Regions from separate parts of the Devosia sp. XGJD_8 genome, predicted to be linked through region 1. Evidence: riboswitches for the same ligand, from Rfam matches in the RefSeq annotation. Region 1 holds a riboswitch; the other holds the start of a gene.
What was found. A riboswitch is a leader RNA that binds a small molecule or an ion and turns the genes downstream of it on or off. The one in region 1 is predicted to bind FMN.
Positions count from the first base shown of each region.

Region 2: another riboswitch for FMN. It lies ahead of ribD (bifunctional diaminohydroxyphosphoribosylaminopyrimidine deaminase/5-amino-6-(5-phosphoribosylamino)uracil reductase RibD); the one in region 1 lies ahead of ACLI1C_RS07970 (DMT family transporter).

Region 1 covers NZ_JBKJHF010000001.1:1,699,306-1,704,671, forward strand. The annotation lists gene ACLI1C_RS07965 (MurR/RpiR family transcriptional regulator) at 1-706, opposite strand, end outside; gene ACLI1C_RS07970 (DMT family transporter) at 825-1,805, opposite strand; FMN riboswitch at 1,907-2,049, opposite strand; gene ACLI1C_RS07975 (aldo/keto reductase) at 2,946-4,952, opposite strand; gene ACLI1C_RS07980 (ABC transporter ATP-binding protein) at 5,058-5,366, opposite strand, start outside.
Region 2 covers NZ_JBKJHF010000001.1:290,991-296,356, forward strand. The annotation lists gene ribB (3,4-dihydroxy-2-butanone-4-phosphate synthase) at 1-961, opposite strand, end outside; gene ACLI1C_RS01455 (riboflavin synthase) at 937-1,545, opposite strand; gene ribD (bifunctional diaminohydroxyphosphoribosylaminopyrimidine deaminase/5-amino-6-(5-phosphoribosylamino)uracil reductase RibD) at 1,526-2,575, opposite strand; FMN riboswitch at 2,665-2,814, opposite strand; gene lhgO (L-2-hydroxyglutarate oxidase) at 2,979-4,199, opposite strand; gene ACLI1C_RS01470 (polysaccharide deacetylase family protein) at 4,214-5,131, opposite strand; gene ACLI1C_RS01475 (substrate-binding domain-containing protein) at 5,200-5,366, opposite strand, start outside.

The DNA of each region.
Region 1 (5,366 bases):
AGAAGGCGGAATCGGTCAGCGACACCACCGGAATGCCGCGTGAACTGAGCATGCGGGCCTGGGCGGCGCTCTCGGAGGCATAGGGCGAGAAACTGACGGCGAAGGCCGCATCGCGCGGCGTGGCCATGGCCAGGAGGTCATCGTCGATACCAGCCGAGGTGCCGACCAGCTGGCACTTCACCCGCAGCTTGCCGAAGGCATAGGCCATGTAGCTGCTGATCGGGTAGGAGCGGCGCTTGGCGATGAGGTAGATGGTCTCGGCCTTGGCCAGGAGGGTCACGGCGCGCTCGAAGGCGTCCGGCTCGACGGCAGCGGCAATGGCATCGATCGAGCGATGCGCCGCCGAGATGAAGCCGTTGAAGATCGTGGTGCTCTCGGCCAGCGCCGCGCCATTCTGCTCCAGCGTCAGCAGGCGCTCCTCATAGGATGACGTCCGTTCACGCAGTCGGGCGCGGAACAGCAGTTGCAGGCCAGAGAAGCCGTCGAAGCCGAAATGCTGGGCGAAGCGGACCAGCGTGGACGGCTGCACATCGGCCGAGACCGCAATGCTGGCCGCGGTGCCGAAGGCGATCTCGTCCGGATGGTCGAGTGCATAGGCGGCGACCTGGGTCAGGCGTTTGGGCAACTCGGCCTTGCGCTCGAGGATCGCTGCCCGCAGCGCATCAAAATCCTGCGGTGGCAGTTCTTTGGCAGTGACGTCGGACATGGCTCACTCTCGCATTCGCACCATAATCCCCAATCCTGCGCTGCAATCAAGCCTTGCTGGAAAGTCTGTTCCGAAAACAGAACGGCCCGCGAACCAGGTCCGCGGGCCGTTTGGCGCGCTATGCCACGCTGAGCTTGGGACGACGATCGGTTTCCGCCCAGAGGATGAACAGAGAAGCGGCGAGGATCAGTGCCGCGCCGGCCCAGAACAAGTCGCCCGGAACCTGGCTGAGGATGACCCAACCCAGCAGTCCGCTGAGCGGCACCTTGAGGTCGCCGAAGGGCTGCAGATAGGTCGCATCGGCCGCCTTGTAGGCAACAGCCAGCAGGTATTGCGCGGCGGCCGTCAGCGCCCCGAGCAGGACCAGCAGCGCGAGCGCGGTGCCACCGGGGAGGGCGAAGACGTTGTCGGCCAGGCCCGACGGCAGCAAGCCTGGAGCCACCCCACCAAGCGCCCAGACGGCGATGAGAATCAGCAGGTGGTTCGGGGTCACGAGGACGAGCAGTGAGATCGTCAGCGTCTCGGGGCGCTCACCCCGCTTGCTGAGATACTTGGTCAGCACGTCGGTCGTGGCCCACAGAGCCGCAGCCACGATCGGGATGAGGGCCGCTGAACTCAGACTTTCCGCGCCCACGCCCGATACGATGATGGCGCCGACAAAGCCGACCAAAGCGGCACCGATGCGAACGGCGGAGGCCCGTTCGCCGAGAAACAGGGTCGAGCCGAGGATGATGAAGAGCGGGCCGGTGGCCAGGAGGGTCACCATCTGCCAGATCGGTACGCCCGTGGCAAAACCATAGACGAAGACATGCACACCCAGCGCCGAGACGAAGGCGCGGATCTGGTGGGCGACCGGGTGGCTGGTGCGCAGGTTGCCCAGACCGATGCGGAGAATGAGTGGCAGGGCCAGCAGCGAGGCGATGACATATTGCCAGAAGGCCATGCCGGTCGAACTCATGCCATAGCCACCATACTCCACAGGCGTTGGCAGCGCCGATTGCAGCAGATTGCTCCCCGCAAAGGCGAGGCTTGCCGCGATCATGAAGAAGGCGCCCGTGGCGGCGCCATTGTTGGGGGTGGAGGAGGAAACGTGGTTCATATGAAGTCCTTTCCGTAACCAGTTTCCTCAGGGTTACGGGAAGTCGCCGCGCACCTGCGCCCGGCCCCAATGGGTTGCGGACGCCGGCAAGCCAGCGCTGGTCCCGTTCTCTTTCATCCGGACTATACCGTCGGCTCCGGAGTTGCACCGGATCTGCTGACCCCGGCTTTCGCCGGGCGCTCGCGGGCTTGGCGTTGCCGCCTTTACCGCCGGTGGGGAATCGCACCCCGCCCTGAGAACATGCGGAACGCAATGTCCCGCCCGATGAACATAGGGGAGGGGCGGATTGTCGGCAAGTAGACACAAGGGAGTAACTGTGCGCCTTGCGCGAACAGTGTGGAACAATTGTGCGTGCCAAAGCGCCGCCTGGGTTGCGGTGATCGTGTGGTTCGGTCTGCTCAGCGAGTGAGCAGTGATGGCGAGGCGACTGCCTCGAAGGTTAGTTTTAGATAGTGAGACAGACGCCTCGCCATCACGCCGGGATTTTTCACACACGCATCGAGCGGCCGCCCTTTCGGATTTTATCGCTTCCGTTCCGTCTGGAGGTTCGTGCCATTCGAGCGAAGCTCGCATGGCCTTCTAACCTCAAATCTCTCCACTGGAGAGATTTGCCCTGCGGGACGGCGCGAGGCCGGTGGTCAGCATACATGCGGGAGCCTGGCGACCCATGCTCCCCGGCAGTCTGGCCCGCTCATCACTCGTCATGATCGCGCTCTGGCGGGTAGATGGTGAGAGTATGCAGGAGGTTTGGCGGAGGGGGATAAGTTTGTGGTGGGAGCTGGATATACGAGCAAATCCGGGAGTTGCGCCGGGCTTGATCCGGGGGACGACCTGGACTGGTGGCACGATTTCTCAGTCGACACCCTCCGCCTTCCGGGCTTCGAGCCAGCCGAAGGCAACATTGTTCCGGTGGAACGATTTTAGGTGAGAAGGGTCAAAGGGGGTGTGTTTGGCCCGGGTATCGGGAGCAACCGTCACCCCCTCCTACCTCCCCCATCAAGGGGGAGGTTTTGCTCCACTCATAGGCACAATCGAGTCCCAACTACCGAACCGCACCTCCCCCTTGATGGGGGAGGCCGGGAGGGGGTGGGGTCGCAAGCGCACAGCGGCAAGGGGGAGAGGCCGGGAGCGGTCGGGAGGCTAGCCCTCCAGCCAGACGACCTGCTCGGGCGTCAGCTTGATGTCGAAGGCCAAGAGGCTGTCGTCGAGTTCGCCCAGCGTACGGGGGCCGATCAGCGGCACGGAGGGGAAGGGCTGGGCCAGCACATAGGCCAGGGCAACGTGGATCGGGTTGTGCCCGAGCTTGTTGGCCAACTCTATGGCCCGGTCGCGGCGGCCGAAGTTCTGCTCGTTGTACCAGACGCGGACCAGTTCCTCATTGTCCCGCTTGTCGCGACCGGCACGGTCGGTGAAGAAGCCGCGGGCCTGGCTCGACCAGGAGAAATTGGTCACCTGGCGATCCTTGAGCCACTGCTTCCACGCATCGGTCGAGGAGGTGACGCAGCCGTCCCAGATCGGATCGAGCATTTCAGCCAGGGCAAAGTTGTTGCTCAGCGCCATGGGCTTGGTCTTGCCGGTGCGCTCGGCATAGGCAATGCCCTCGTCGAACCGCTCGCGAGTCCAGTTGGAGCCGCCGAACGGACCACGGATACGGCCCTTCTTGACCTCGTCATCCATGGCATCGACGAACTCGCCGACCGGAATGTCGGGATTGTCGCGATGCATGAAATAGACATCGACATAGTCGGTCTGCAGGCGATCGAGCGACTGGGTCAGCTGCTTGCCGATGACGTCGGGATAGACCAGCGGGCTATGTGCGCCCTTGCCGATCAACACCGCGCCCTCGCGGGTGCCGCGGTTGCGGTGCCATTCGCCGAACAGCTTTTCGGTATAGCCGCCGCCATAGACGAAGGCGGTGTCGAACAGGTTGCCGCCCCGTTCCCAGAAGGCGTCGAGCAGGATGGCGCCCGAGGCGAAGGTCTTGAAATCCTCAAAGCCCAGCGCGACGGCCGAAGCCTGCTTGGCAAGGCCCGGAATGGAGCGCTTGGGGATGACGCCCTGGTTGGGACCCAGCTTGCGATTGGCCAGGGTGTTGACCCGATTGGCGGATTTCTCGACCGAATATTCGATGCCCGCATCCTTGCGCCAGGCGTCGAGCACCCGGGCATTGCCCAGGCTGTCGGCCCAGCTCATGCCCGGGGCAGCCAGCTCCTGCCGCTTGGCGAAGATGGCTTCGGCTGCGGCATCGGCCTCGAAGGAATAGACGTGACGGGTTTCGTTGACGCTGATGGTCTCGGTCTTGCCACCCTTGATGATGTCGATCTTGCCGAGGCCCGTGGTGCGGTCGCCACCGGCGAACCAGAAGTCCGGCACTTCGATGCGGCCTTCCGAGCCATGGATGCGCAGCACGTTGTCGAGATTGGCCATCACGGCGCAGGAGACCTGGGCGACAATGCCATTCTCGAAGGTGAGGATGGCCGCGGCCCAGTCATCGGTGCCCTCGGCATTGAGCTTGGCCGTGCCGGAAACCTTGACCGGATCGGCAAAGGGCTTGCCCATGGCGGCGCCAGCGATGAAGCGGGACATGGAGACGGGGTAGCCACCGACATCCAAAATGCCGCCGCCAGCCAGCTTGGAGGCGAACAGCCGGTGTTCGGGCTGGAACTTGCCCATCGAGAAGCCGAAGCTCGACTGGATCATGCGGACTTCGCCGACCACGCCCGAGACGATCAGCTCGCGCAGCTTGGCGGCCTGCGGATGCAGCCGGTACATGAAGGCCTCGCCGGCAAAGGTGCCGGCCTTGCGATGGGCGTGGAAGACCGCGTCGATCTCGAAGGCCGAGAGCGCCAGCGGCTTCTCGACCAGCACATGCTTGCCGGCCTCGGCCGCCTTGATGGCCCATTCGGCGTGGCCGGTATGGGGCACCGCGATATATACGGCATCGATTTCGGGATCGGCCAGGAGGGCGTCATAGCCTTGCACGATCCTGGCGCCGGGGAAGTCGGTGGCGAGGCCGGGCTTGTTGGGATCGCGCGTGGCAATGGCGGCGAGCACGCCGTGCTTGCTGCCGGCGACGCCGCCCTGAAAGGCCTTGGCAATGCTGCCCGGCCCGATAATGCCCCAGCGGATTTTTTCAGACATGGAAATGGTCCTTCTCAAATTCAATTGGCCGGTGACTTGACCAGCCGTGTTCAATGCGCCGGATCAGTCCCGCCGGCGGGGTATGCGGTGTTCGGAGGATAGGGGAGGTTGCTAGCGGATGCGGTGCCCCTGGCTGTCGAAGAGGTAGGCCTTGTCGGCGCTGATCGAGACCACCATGCGGTCAAGATCGTTCTGATGGCGCGATTCCTCGCGTTCGATCACCAGGGCTTCACCGCCGGCATTGGCATAGACATAGCTCGTCGATCCCAGATGCTCGGCTACGTCGACCTGGAGCGTGATGTCGCAATTGCCCGCGCCGGGCTCGCCGAAATGTTCGGCGCGCACGCCCAGGGTGACCTTTTCACCCATCGTGCCGCCGCTGACCGGCAGGACCAGGCGCGTCCGGCCGTGATTGATCAA
Region 2 (5,366 bases), 1.4 Mb from region 1:
TATTGGCCTCGACCGTATCGTGACCCTGATCCTGCAAGGCATAGGCCCTTATCTTGTTTGCCAGCCCGATGCCCCGGCCCTCCTGCCCCCGCAGATAGATCAGGGCGCCGCCGTCGCCGGTGGCGATCTGGCGCAGGGATTCCTGCAATTGCGGCCCGCAATCGCAACGCAGCGACCCGAGCGCATCGCCGGTAAGGCACTCCGAATGCAGCCGCACCAGCGGGATGCTGCCCAGGGGATTGCGGATCAGGGCCAGATGTTCGGTGCCGTCCAGGCGGCTGCGGAAGGCGCGAACCTCCAGCGGGATTGGCGAATACTGGGTGGGCAGCTCCGACCGCGCCACCTCGTCCACCAGCGTTTCGCTTGCCAGGCGATGGGCGATGATGTCCCGGATCGTCAGGACGGGAAGATTGTGCTCCCGGGCGACGATATCGAGATCGGGGCGGCGCGCCATCTGCCCGTCGTCGCGCATGATCTCGCAGATCACGCCGGCGGGCCGCAGGCCGGCCAGAAGCATGAGGTCGATGGCCCCTTCGGTATGGCCATCGCGCGCCAGCACGCCGCCCTCGGCTGCCCGCAGCGGGAAGACATGGCCCGGGGAGGCGATGTCGGCAGCCCTGACACCGGGGTCGCTCGCAACCTGCACGGTTCTGGCCCGGTCATGGGCCGATATGCCGGTCGTGATACCCTCGACGGCCTCGATGGAAACCGTGAAGGCCGTTGAACGGCGCGCGCGATTGTTGGCCACCATCGGGGCAAGGCCAAGCCGGTCCACCTGCGCGCCGGTCAGCGCCAGGCAGATCAGGCCGCGACCGTGGCGGGCCATGAAGTTGATGGCGTCCGGTGTCGCATATTCGGCGGCAATGACAAGATCGCCCTCGTTCTCGCGATCCTCGTCGTCGACCAGGATGACCATGCCGCCATTGCGCAATTGGGTCAGGGCCTGAGATAGGGCAGACATAGGCGCTCCACATATTTGGCCATGACGTCGACCTCGACATTGAGGTCGTCGCCGGTGGCGAGGGCGTGCAGATTGGTATGGTTCCAGGTATGCGGGATGATGGTCACCAGCACGGCAACACCATCCTCCCGGTCCTCAAGGCCATTGATGGTCAGGCTGATGCCGTTGAGCGCGATCGAGCCCTTTTCGACGCAATAGCGTCCCAGTGCGGCGGGCAGCAGGAAGACGTGTCGCCAGGCGCCGTCGGCCTCGACCCGCTCCACCAGCCGCGCCAGCCCATCGACATGCCCCTGCACCAGGTGTCCCGAGAGGCGGGTATCGAGGGTGACTGCCCGTTCGAGATTGGCCTTGTCGCCCGCGGCAAGACGACCAAGGGTGGTGCGGACCAGGGATTCGGGGCTGATGAAGAACCGGGCCCGGCCCGTTTCATCGAACCGTGTCACGGTCAGGCACACGCCGTTGACCGCAATGCTTTCGCCCAGCGACAGGTCGCGCCAGCCGCTTTCGAGTTCGATTTCGAGCGACCCGCCGCTGGGCGCGGCCAGCGTCACAGGCGCCAGTGTTTCAATGATGCCCGAGAACATCTCTTTCCTTTCCCGTTAAAAAAGAAGTGGCGGCCCGATTGCGGCGCAGCGTCACCCGGTCGGTGCCGTCCGCGCTGGCGGCCTGTTCGATCAGCACGTGCTCGTCCCATAGGGCCGTTTCAAGCATATGCGCGGTCAGGGTCGGGCCGGCTTCGACGAGCACTTCCATCCCGCCGGCAGTCCCGATCATGCCCTGCGCCTGATCCAGATCATCGACGAGATGCACGGCGAAGCCGCGCTGCCGGGCGGCGTCCAGATAGTCTGCGGAAACGCGCCGCCGCCGGTCGAGAATGACCAGCATGCGCTGCTTGTCGCTGTGGTCGGGCACATGCCGCACGGTGAACAGCGGGTTGTCCGCCAAAACCGTCCCGGAGCCGGTGAGGATGGCGTCGGCTCGGCGGCGCAAGCGATGAGCCAGTTCAAGTGAGGTTGCGCTGGTGAAGGTCTTCTGTCCCGCCGCCGGTAGCATGAGCCCCGATGTAGAGATGGCCTGCTTGATGGTAATGAACGGCAGGCCGGTGCGGCTTCGCTTTGAAAACGGCGCAAGCAACCGCTCGGCATCAGCAAGAAGCGGGGCGGCCCCTGGATGACGCAGATCGGACAAGAAGTGCACATCGAGCCCTGCAGCATGCAGCCGCTCGGCGCCGCCACCTTTCACTTGGGGGTTGGGATCGCGGCACGCGATCCACACCTGGCGTGCGCCGGTGCTCAGGATGGCCTCCGCGCAAGGCGGCGTGCGGCCCTGGTGATTGCAGGGCTCGAGCGTCACCACGACGCTGTCGATCTTGTCGGCAAGGCCAGCCGCGCGGGCCAGCACGATGGCCCCGGCTTCGGCGTGAGCCTGCCCCGCTCGCCTATGCGCGCCGACGGCCAGTTCCCGCCCCGCGGCGTCGAGCAACACGCAGCCGACCGGCGGGTTGGGCGCCGTGGCCCCTTCATTGGCCCGCGCCGCATCCAGCGCGCGCGCGAAGGCGCGCAGGATCGGCTGCGGCAGGATATCCGGATTGAAAATGCCTATGGCTGTGTTCATGCCCGTTCCGTCGTCACTACAGACGCGTTCCAGGGCAAATGACGACGAACACGCGCTGTCCGGTGAACGGAAAGCGCGCGTGCACAATCATCGGTTCTCTTCCATCCGGACTATACCGTCGGCCCCGGAATTACACCGGGTCTGCTGACCCCACCCCAAGGGATGGGCGCTCGCGGGCTGATGTGCCGAAAGACACAATTACCGCCGGTGGGGAATTTCACCCCGCCCTGAGAACACTGATGTTGGAATAGGGAGTGAGGCCGACGAGATCAAGTGGGCACAAAGGCGTAACCGGTGAAGCCATCTCAGCTGTGACTGCTGTTGGAAAAGCCCGGATGAGCAGGCCTTCCCCAACGCGGTACTCATTCTACCCCGGCCGCCAGGGCAGCGACAGGTCCGCAGGTCAAGCAGCAGGGCTGTTTCCCTTGAGGGCAAAGGTGCCCATAGCCAGCTTGTGGATATGATCGGCGATGGGCAGCGCCGAGGTCGCGGCCGGGGACGGGGCGTTGCAGATGTGGATAGTGCGCGCGGTGTTTCTGATGAGGAAATCGTGGACCAGTGTGCCATCCCGCATCACCGCCTGTGCCCGGATACCTGCTGGATGCGGCAATAGATCGCCTAGTTCCAGTGACGGACAATAGCGTTGGCAGGCCTTGAGATAGCGGTGCTTGAACGCTGAATTGGCCGCTTCGGCCAGGCCGGAACGCAGATTGTTCCGCATGACCCGCCAGAAGCCGGGAGACCGGGCCATGTCGGCGACATCGCCGGCATTCACCGCCAGCTTGCCGTAGTTCTCGCGCGCCAGCGACAGGACGGCGTTGGGCCCGACGGTGACGTAGCCACCGATCATCCGCGTCAGATGGATGCCCAGAAAGGGCAGCTCGGGATCGGGCACCGGATAGATGAGGTGGCTGACGACGGCGTCGTGGCGCGGCGCCAACCGGTAATACTCGCCCTTGAACGGCACGATGGAGAAGTCCTCGGCCAGGCCGCACATGGCCGCAAGCCGGTCCGCATTGAGCCCGGCACAGGCAATGACATGCCGCGCCCGCAGCTCCTGGCCGTCGCCGAGCTCCACGCGGACCTCGTTGGGGGTTTCGGTGATACTCGTCACCTCGGCACCAAACCGGATGTCGCCGCCCAAAGCTACGACTTCCGCCGCCATCGAGCGCACCATGCCCGGATAATCGACAATGCCGGTTGCAGGACTCAACAGGGCGCCCAGCCCCACGATATTGGGTTCCAGCTCGCGCAGCTCGGCGGCCGTGACGTCGCGCACCTCCAGCTCGTTCTGCTCTGCCCGCGCCTTCAGCGCCGCCAGCCGCTGCATCTCGGTCGGGCTGGTGGCGACCAGCAGCTTGCCGGGCCGCTCCAGGGCAATGCCGCGCTCGGTACAATAGGCGAAAGTCGCAGCCAGGCCGCGCCGGCAGAACTCGGCCTTTAGGCTTCCCGGGGCGTAATAGATGCCGGCATGGACAACCCCACTATTGCGACCGGTCTGGTGGCGGGAAAGGCTGTCTTCTTTTTCCAGCACGGTGACGCTGATCCCGGGATGCCGGTTCAGCAGCGTGTGCGCGGTTGCGACACCGACGATACCCCCACCAATGATTGCAATGTCAGTCACGGTGCGCTCCAGGCCTATGCGATCGGCGTAATCCGCTGGGCGCCATTGCGGCGCTCCCAATCGGCCCATTCGTCATGGGTGTTGATGTCGCGGACGATGCTGGGCTCGCTCAGGGCAAAGGCTGCGATCTCATCTTTGCGCAGGCAGACGACGCCCTTGTGCTTGAGGGCGTAATTGAGGAAACGATCGAGCGAGCGCACCCTGAAGGGCCGGCCCTGCACTCGGTCATGAGTCGAGATCGACATCATCCGCCGACGGTTGGCCGCCTCTTCGTAGAGCACGTCGAACTCGTCCTGGAGCTGGCGCTCGTACTCGGTATTGGTGAACTTGTAGCCCTCGAACTGGATGATGTCGTTGAGCGTCACCGAATAGGGCACCACGGCAAAATCGCGGCCTCGCACCGGGATGACAAAGGGCTCGTCGCGGCTCACGTCGTCGATGTGATAATTGAAGCCCTCTTCCTGCAGGATCTTGAGCGTGTTGATGGTGCCCCGCATGGCCGCGCCATTGTAACCGGTCGGCGCCACGCCGGTGGCCCGGCGGATCGAGTCGACATTGTCGCGTATGAACTTGCGTTCCTCGGGCTCCTGCAGATTGACCTGCATTATCCAGTCACGCCCATGGGCCGCCGCTTCGTGTCCGCGTTCGACGATTTCCCTGGCCACCGCCGGGCTGCGATCGACGGCGGACCCGACCATATGCGAAGTGACCTTCACCCTGTGCTTGTCCCACAGGTCCATCATGCGCTGCAGGCCCTCGACATAGCCGTAGCGATACCAGCTTTTGGTGGGGAAATCGGGATAGGTAGGATCCATGTCGATAAAGCCCGAAAAGGGCCCGCCCGGCCCGTACGGCGCCTCGCCGCCCGCTTCGAACTGCATGGATATCGAAATGACAAGTCGAATATCATCTGGCCAGAATGCGCCGGGCATTTGGAACTTCTCCTGTGGCAATTTGGGAAGGTCGGCGCACGGGCGTGCCGTGCGCCGGTATCGGGTGGCTAGCTGACGCCCCAGATCGCCTTGTAGGCGTCGCGATAGCCGTTGTCGGGATCGAAGACGAAGTTGGCGCCGCCGTCCTCGTTCACATTCTGGGGCAGGAAAAGATGAACCGGCACGACATAGCCGGAATCGGCCTCGCCGGCGAAGGCGCGGTTGAGTTCATCGA